2 regions of the Anaerosalibacter sp. Marseille-P3206 genome follow, and region 2 is predicted to be linked to the other one. Evidence: a T-box and tRNA genes for the amino acid it is inferred to sense, from the RefSeq annotation. Region 2 holds a T-box; the other holds one or more tRNA genes.
The links. The T-box of region 2 lies ahead of serS (serine--tRNA ligase). A T-box ahead of a tRNA ligase gene usually reads a tRNA of that ligase, here a tRNA-Ser.
Positions count from the first base shown of each region.

Region 1: it encodes a tRNA-Ser, which carries the amino acid that the T-box ahead of serS (serine--tRNA ligase) is inferred to sense. The anticodon was not compared.

Region 1 covers NZ_FUHM01000001.1:46-3,515, forward strand. The annotation lists tRNA gene BQ9840_RS00005 (tRNA-Leu) at 1-82, shown strand, start outside; tRNA gene BQ9840_RS00010 (tRNA-Met) at 112-188, shown strand; tRNA gene BQ9840_RS00015 (tRNA-Glu) at 251-325, shown strand; tRNA gene BQ9840_RS00020 (tRNA-Val) at 349-424, shown strand; tRNA gene BQ9840_RS00025 (tRNA-Asp) at 466-542, shown strand; tRNA gene BQ9840_RS00030 (tRNA-Thr) at 584-659, shown strand; tRNA gene BQ9840_RS00035 (tRNA-Tyr) at 687-772, shown strand; tRNA gene BQ9840_RS00040 (tRNA-Gly) at 783-856, shown strand; tRNA gene BQ9840_RS00045 (tRNA-Arg) at 858-934, shown strand; tRNA gene BQ9840_RS00050 (tRNA-Gln) at 941-1,017, shown strand; tRNA gene BQ9840_RS00055 (tRNA-Lys) at 1,023-1,098, shown strand; tRNA gene BQ9840_RS00060 (tRNA-Ser) at 1,104-1,194, shown strand; tRNA gene BQ9840_RS00065 (tRNA-Ser) at 1,216-1,306, shown strand; tRNA gene BQ9840_RS00070 (tRNA-Ile) at 1,318-1,394, shown strand; tRNA gene BQ9840_RS00075 (tRNA-Trp) at 1,422-1,496, shown strand; tRNA gene BQ9840_RS00080 (tRNA-Val) at 1,519-1,594, shown strand; tRNA gene BQ9840_RS00085 (tRNA-Ile) at 1,635-1,711, shown strand; tRNA gene BQ9840_RS00090 (tRNA-Ile) at 1,758-1,834, shown strand; tRNA gene BQ9840_RS00095 (tRNA-Phe) at 1,842-1,917, shown strand; gene BQ9840_RS00100 (ribonuclease H-like domain-containing protein) at 1,976-2,974, opposite strand; gene BQ9840_RS00105 (hypothetical protein) at 3,096-3,470, shown strand, end outside.
Region 2 covers NZ_FUHM01000002.1:1,414,986-1,418,455, reverse strand. The annotation lists gene BQ9840_RS08165 (M1 family metallopeptidase) at 1-148, opposite strand, end outside; gene serS (serine--tRNA ligase) at 263-1,534, opposite strand; T-box leader at 1,588-1,755, opposite strand; gene BQ9840_RS08155 (PTS transporter subunit IIC) at 1,799-2,827, opposite strand; gene BQ9840_RS08150 (transcription repressor NadR) at 2,892-3,413, opposite strand; gene BQ9840_RS08145 (ATP-binding protein) at 3,432-3,470, opposite strand, start outside.

The DNA.
Region 1 (3,470 bases), on a different contig from region 2:
GGCGGAACAGGCAGACGCACAGGACTTAAAATCCTGCGATCCTTAAAAGATCGTACCGGTTCGATTCCGGTTCCCGGCACCATTATTACCTAATTTAATATTAAATACTATCGCGGGATGGAGCAGTATGGTAGCTCGTCGGGCTCATAACCCGGAGGTCGTTGGTTCAAATCCAGCTCCCGCAACCATAATTTAGTTTTATGATATGAGTGTCCGATAGGACCAACCATAATTTTATTAAACAATACATGGCCCTATGGTCAAGCGGTTAAGACATCGCCCTTTCACGGCGGTATCCCGGGTTCGAATCCCGGTAGGGTCACCATTTCAACTACCAAGTGTAGTTAGGGGCGCATAGCTCAGCTGGGAGAGCACCTGCCTTACAAGCAGGGGGTCATAGGTTCGAGCCCTATTGCGCCCACCAAATTCAACACTACGTGTTGAAAATTGCCGTAAGGCTTATGTGGCCTGGTAGTTCAGCTGGTTAGAATGCTAGCCTGTCACGCTAGAGGTCGAGGGTTCGAGTCCCTTCCAGGTCGCCAAATATGCTACCTACGGTAGCAAATTGCGCGTAAGCGCTTATGCTGGTGTAGCTCAATTGGCAGAGCAACTGACTTGTAATCAGTAGGTTGGGGGTTCAAGTCCTCTCACCAGCTCCATTAATCCGTTTTAAAGATTAAAAACAAGGAGGAGTTCCCGAGTTGGCTAAAGGGGACGGACTGTAAATCCGTTGGCTACGCCTTCACTGGTTCGAATCCAGTCTCCTCCACCATGTATTATTTGCGGGTGTAGCTCAGTGGTAGAGCCCCAGCCTTCCAAGCTGGTTGCGAGGGTCCGATTCCCTTCACCCGCTCCATGCACCTATAGCTCAGTTGGATAGAGCAACGGACTTCTAATCCGTGTGCCGGGGGTTCGAATCCTCCTAGGTGCACCACAATATTGGGATGTAGCCAAGCCGGTAAGGCACTAGACTTTGACTCTAGCATTCCGCAGGTTCGAGTCCTGCCATCCCAGCCATATATGACCTATTAGCTCAGGCGGTAGAGCACCTGACTTTTAATCAGGGTGTCCGGCGTTCGAGTCGCCGATAGGTCACCAAAAATGGAGAGGTACCGAAGAGGTCATAACGGGGCGGTCTTGAAAACCGTTTGGGTCTTGCGGCCCGCGTGGGTTCGAATCCCACCCTCTCCGCCATTTTTTTAATAACTAGGGCAAGGAGAAGTACTCAAGTGGCTGAAGAGGCTCCCCTGCTAAGGGAGTAGGTCCTTCACGGGGCGCGAGGGTTCAAATCCCTCCTTCTCCGCCATTAGTAAGTTTGGGCCTTTAGCTCAGTTGGTTAGAGCGCCCGGCTCATAACCGGTAGGTCCGGGGTTCGAGTCCCTGAAGGCCCACCATACCAAACTTTCTAATCAAAAGGCTATAGGGGTGTAGTTCAGTGGTAGAACGTCGGTCTCCAAAACCGAATGCCGTGGGTTCAAATCCTGCCACCCCTGCCAGCCTATTTACAAAAGTCAATAAGGGCGCATAGCTCAGCTGGGAGAGCACCTGCCTTACAAGCAGGGGGTCATAGGTTCGAGCCCTATTGCGCCCACCAAATTTAACACTACGTGTTGAAAATAGTATAAACGTTACATGGGCTTGTAGCTCAGGTGGTTAGAGCGCACGCCTGATAAGCGTGAGGTCGGTGGTTCGAGTCCACCCAGGCCCACCAAGTACAAATTATAAAACCTAAAAACTTCGTTTAATGAAGTAATTAGGGGCCTTTAGCTCAGTTGGTTAGAGCGCCCGGCTCATAACCGGTAGGTCCGGGGTTCGAGTCCCTGAAGGCCCACCATTCTTTTGCCCAGATAGCTCAGTAGGTAGAGCAGGGGACTGAAAATCCCCGTGTCGGTGGTTCGATTCCGCCTCTGGGCACCATTTATTTTTAAAGAGTAGAGAAAATCTCTACTCTTTTTTGATTATGATATTAAACTTTTTAGTTAAAAAATGTTTTTGTAGAAGTATAAACAATTTGATATACAATGTTTTTAATATTATCCATTACAAAGTCTTTTCCTATTTGGATTAATATTATATTACGAGGTAGTTGAAAGTTAGTAGAATCTTTAACTGATAGACCTATATCAAATTCAAGTAAATCTATATATAGGCATTTTTCCATGGTAGACAACATACCGTTATTTACTTGAAATTGTACATTTAAAACTCCTTTCTTTGTATTCCACTTAATATTATAATCACTTTCATATATGATTAGAGGTTCAATTTCAATAGAGTTTGTTATACAATTAATATTCATCATATCATCTATTACTTTGAAATCTTCAATTTTAAGTTTTATTTTATTTGAAGAATTGCTTGAAAGTACTATAGTTTTTTTATACTCAATTATATCTAATATTTTAAGTACATAAGGAAGGTAATATAGATCATCATAATTATGTTGCAATATTAATTTTTTACTTTTATCATTTTTATTATCTAAGTAGTCATAAAAAAGATCAATACATTCCTTCCCAGACAGGGTATCTTTTCTATTTATTCCTAAATATTTTTCGATAGATTTAAGCTTAAAGTTCTTTAAATCAAATAAATATTTATTTGATTTAATAATCTTGTATATGTCAAAACTTTTTTCTATAGGTATTTTATAATCAATATGATGATTTTTATATTTGCTATCTAAAAAAGGTATGTCAAAAGAATCACCATTAAAAGTTATAAGGCACTCACAATCATTAAAATCCTTAATTAAACAATTTAAAAGAATTTTCTCTTCATCAACTTCTTCTAATAGATATTGTTTTAGTATATAGTCTTTACCATTATATATGAGGAGACCTACTAGATATACAATATCTTTATTTCTGTTAAAACCTGTGGTTTCAATATCAAAGAAACATATATTATGAGTATCAAAATATGTTTTTATATCCAAGGCATCATATTTAAGTTTATATGTAAGAGTTTCCATTTTAATTCTCCTTTAATAAAAAACATGTTATAATGTATATTAGTCTTTTATTATTATATATTCGATTTCCTTTTTAATCAAATTTATATAATGAAGTTTAGATATTGAAAGGAGTAGTTACATGGTAGATATAATTGAACTGAAGGAGCTAAAAGAAAAAGATATAAGTACTTTGACTGATGAAGAATTAAAAGATATTTTAATGAGATTAAATGATATTCAATTGAGTAAATTAGGTGAAATGTCTATATATTATTCTATTTTTGGTTGTTTAGATATTATATATCATATTAATAAAGATAATATATTTGATAAAATACAATCACAAGAAGAAATACAATTGCTAGAAAAACATTTCAAATCAATACTTAAATTTCTTGAAAATCTAGATGAAAGAATGATAAGTGATGATAGTGAATTAGAAGAACTAAAGGTTTTGCGAAATAATCTAGAAGTTCTATTAACAGATCTAGAACCTTATATAGTTGAAACTTCC
Region 2 (3,470 bases):
GATTGATCTCATCAAGTGAAATACTGTTGTAATCCTCAGTAATTAGTGTTGGATATTGAGTCTCTGTAGGCTTTAAATTACAGCCTACCAATGTCAATGCAATGATGACAAATAATATTAATCCCTTAATATTTCTCTTTTTAAACACTTCAATCCCCCCTAGGCAACATGTCACCTTATTTTAATCCTTATTAAAACTTATTCTACAAAAAATGAAAAATACCTCTAAAAAAAGCCAACCTATAGGCTGGCTTTCAAATATTTATCTAATTACTTCTAATCCTCTCATATAAGGTCTAAGTGCTTCTGGTACAAGTATAGAGCCATCTTCTTGTTGGTAGTTCTCAATTATAGCTGCACTTGTTCTTCCAACAGCTAAACCAGAACCATTTAATGTATGAACATAGTCAAGTTTTCCATTATCACTTCTTCTAAATCTAATATTTGCCCTTCTAGCTTGGAAATCTTCAAAATTACTGCAAGAGGATATCTCTACATATCTATTGTAGCTTGGCATCCAAACTTCAATATCATAAGTCATAGCAGATGAAAATCCTAAATCTCCTGTACAAAGCCTTACTACTCTATAAGGTAATCCCAATAGTTTTAGTACTTCTTCTGCATCATTTGTAAGTTTGTTGAGTTCATCATAAGAACCTTCAGGTTTTACAAATTTAACTAACTCAACCTTGTCAAATTGGTGATTTCTTATAAGACCTCTTGTGTCTCTTCCTGCAGATCCAGCTTCTTGTCTAAAACATGGAGTATATGCTGTATAGTAAATTGGAAGCATTTCCTCTGTTAATATTTCATCTCTATGAAGATTTGTAACAGGTACTTCTGCTGTAGGCACTAAGAAATAGTCCTTGCTAGGCAATGAAAACGCATCTTCTTCAAACTTTGGCAATTGTCCTGTGCCAGTCATACTATCTCTATTTACCATAAAAGGTGGAGCAATTTCTGTATAATCTTGATCAACTGTATGAAGATCTAACATGAAGTTTATAATCGCTCTTTCTAGTAGTGCACCTTTGTTTTTAAATACTGTAAACCTAGCACCAGTTATCTTTGAAGCCCTTTCAAAATCGAAAATATCTAAATCTACACCCAAATCCCAATGAGCTTTTGGTTCAAAATCAAACTTTGTAGGTTCTCCCCATTTTCTTATTTCCACATTTTCCTCATCAGTTTTTCCCATTGGTACATTTTCATTTGGAATATTTGGTATCCTCAAAAGAATGTCATGAAGTTTAACATCTATTTCCTTAACTTCTCCATCTAATTCCTTTACCTTAGCAGACAATTCTTTCATTTCATTAAGTAATTGGGATGCATCTTTTCCCTCTTTCTTCATCTTAGGAATTTCTTTTGAAACTTGATTTTGTTTTGCCTTCATCTCTTCAACTTTTACAAGTATATTTCTTCTCTTTTCATCAAGTTCAATAACATCATCAATACCAAAATCTCCATGTCTTTTAGCTAATCCAGCTTTCACTAATTCTGGGTTTTTTCTGATCGTCTTTATATCTAACATTCAAATCACTCCTCTTTATTCTCTGTAATAAAAAAACTCTCAATCCCTATAAAAATAGGGACGAGAGTATATTCCCGCGTTGCCACCCTAGTTAGCTATTAAGCTCACTCGTGATACTATTGCTCTGGGGTGGATTCAATAGTCCTTCTCACCAATTTTCACCAACCATTGGCTCTCTAAAGAGAATTAAACTATTTACTAATTCCCATCATAGCAAATATTAGTTTTTTGATATTATAACATAGATGTAAATAATTTGCAAGGCTAAATTTTCATATCTCCTTCTTTAATATAGCCCTTTTTCCTCATCCATTCAGATACTACAAAGGAAATAAGTCCTGGCAAAATAAAATGTAAAAGTAAAATAGATAAGAAAACCTTAGGACTAGAGCCCATTACATCTATAGTTGCAAATTGTCCTACAAGTCCACTAGTTCCCATACCTGCACCAATTTTATTTCCTTCCATTTTAAATATGGTAGTAGAAATTGGCCCAAGAATAGCAGAAGCAACAACAGGTGGAATCCATATCCTTGGATTTCTAATGGTATTTGGAATCTGTAACATAGAAGTACCTATACCTTGAGCTATAAATCCACCAAATCCATTTTCTCTATAAGATGCAACAGCAAAACCTATCATATGAGCTGAACATCCTACAACTCCTGCACCAGCAGCTAACCCACTAAGTCCTAGGGATATAGCCAATGCTGCACTACTAATTGGAAGTGTAAGTATTATACCCATAAGTACAGATACTATTATCCCCATAGGAATAGGCTGTAACTCTGTAGCCAAATTTATAACACTTCCTATCAATGTCATCAGTCCACTTACTATAGGAGCAATATAATTCCCCACAAGTCCACCTACTATTATAGTCCCAAGAGGAACCAATACTATATCCACCTTTGTCTTTCCTTGAATCAATTTTGAAAACTCAGCACCTAGTAGAGAAGCAACAAGAGCTCCCACAGGCTCTCCCACTTTGATAATAGTATTTCCTCCATCGAAAGAAATAGTCCCTGCTCCTATAGCACCTGTCACTATTGAAGCAAATATCCCCAATGGAGAAGCGCCTATACTATAAGCAATACCCGCACCTATAGCTGGTCCCATAAGATATTGTGCAATCTGCCCAAAATTAATCACAATATCTAATTTGAAAAGTGTACCTAATTGTTTGATAATAAGTCCAATAATAAGTGAAGAAAAAAGTCCTAAAGCCATTCCATTAAAAACCTTTATAAAGTACTCCTTTACTTTATTACCCTTTGTTTCTTTGTTTTCCACTTTAAACACCCCTTAATTGTAATTACTTCTGTCTTGTCACCTGTACATACAAAAATATATCACTTTATTTATCAGTAATCAAGTACTTTTTTTCTTTTAAAGCATTTACAATTTTTTCAAAAGTTCTTTCATCTTCTACCTCAATGGTATGAATATGAACACCATCTGTAAGGGATGACAATGGCTCAGCTTTGGTCTTGATTAAATTTTTCATAAAATCAGATACATCCAATCTAGAGCTAATCATAAGGGGACTCTTTATCTCTCCATATAGTGGATGCTCAACTATTACATCTAATGCTTTGCCTCCCATATCCACTATGGTATTTAATTCATCTTCAATTTCATCATAACCAGAATGTTTGCAAACTATACTTTTAATTAACTTTCCTTCTCCACTTTTCAACATAATATATCCTTGAGGTGTAGCGATTATCTTTTCTCCACCAGCTCTTAGTATAGCGATATCTTGAACTATAACCTGTCTAGAAACTCCTAGTTCTTCAGCCAATTCAGTTCCCTTAACTGGCCCTTCCCCATTGCAAAGAATATTTAGTATCTCTTCTCTTCTCTCATTTGAATCCATAAACATCTCTCCCATTTATTATCTTTCCCATCTCAAATCTGGTCCATAAAACTTAAG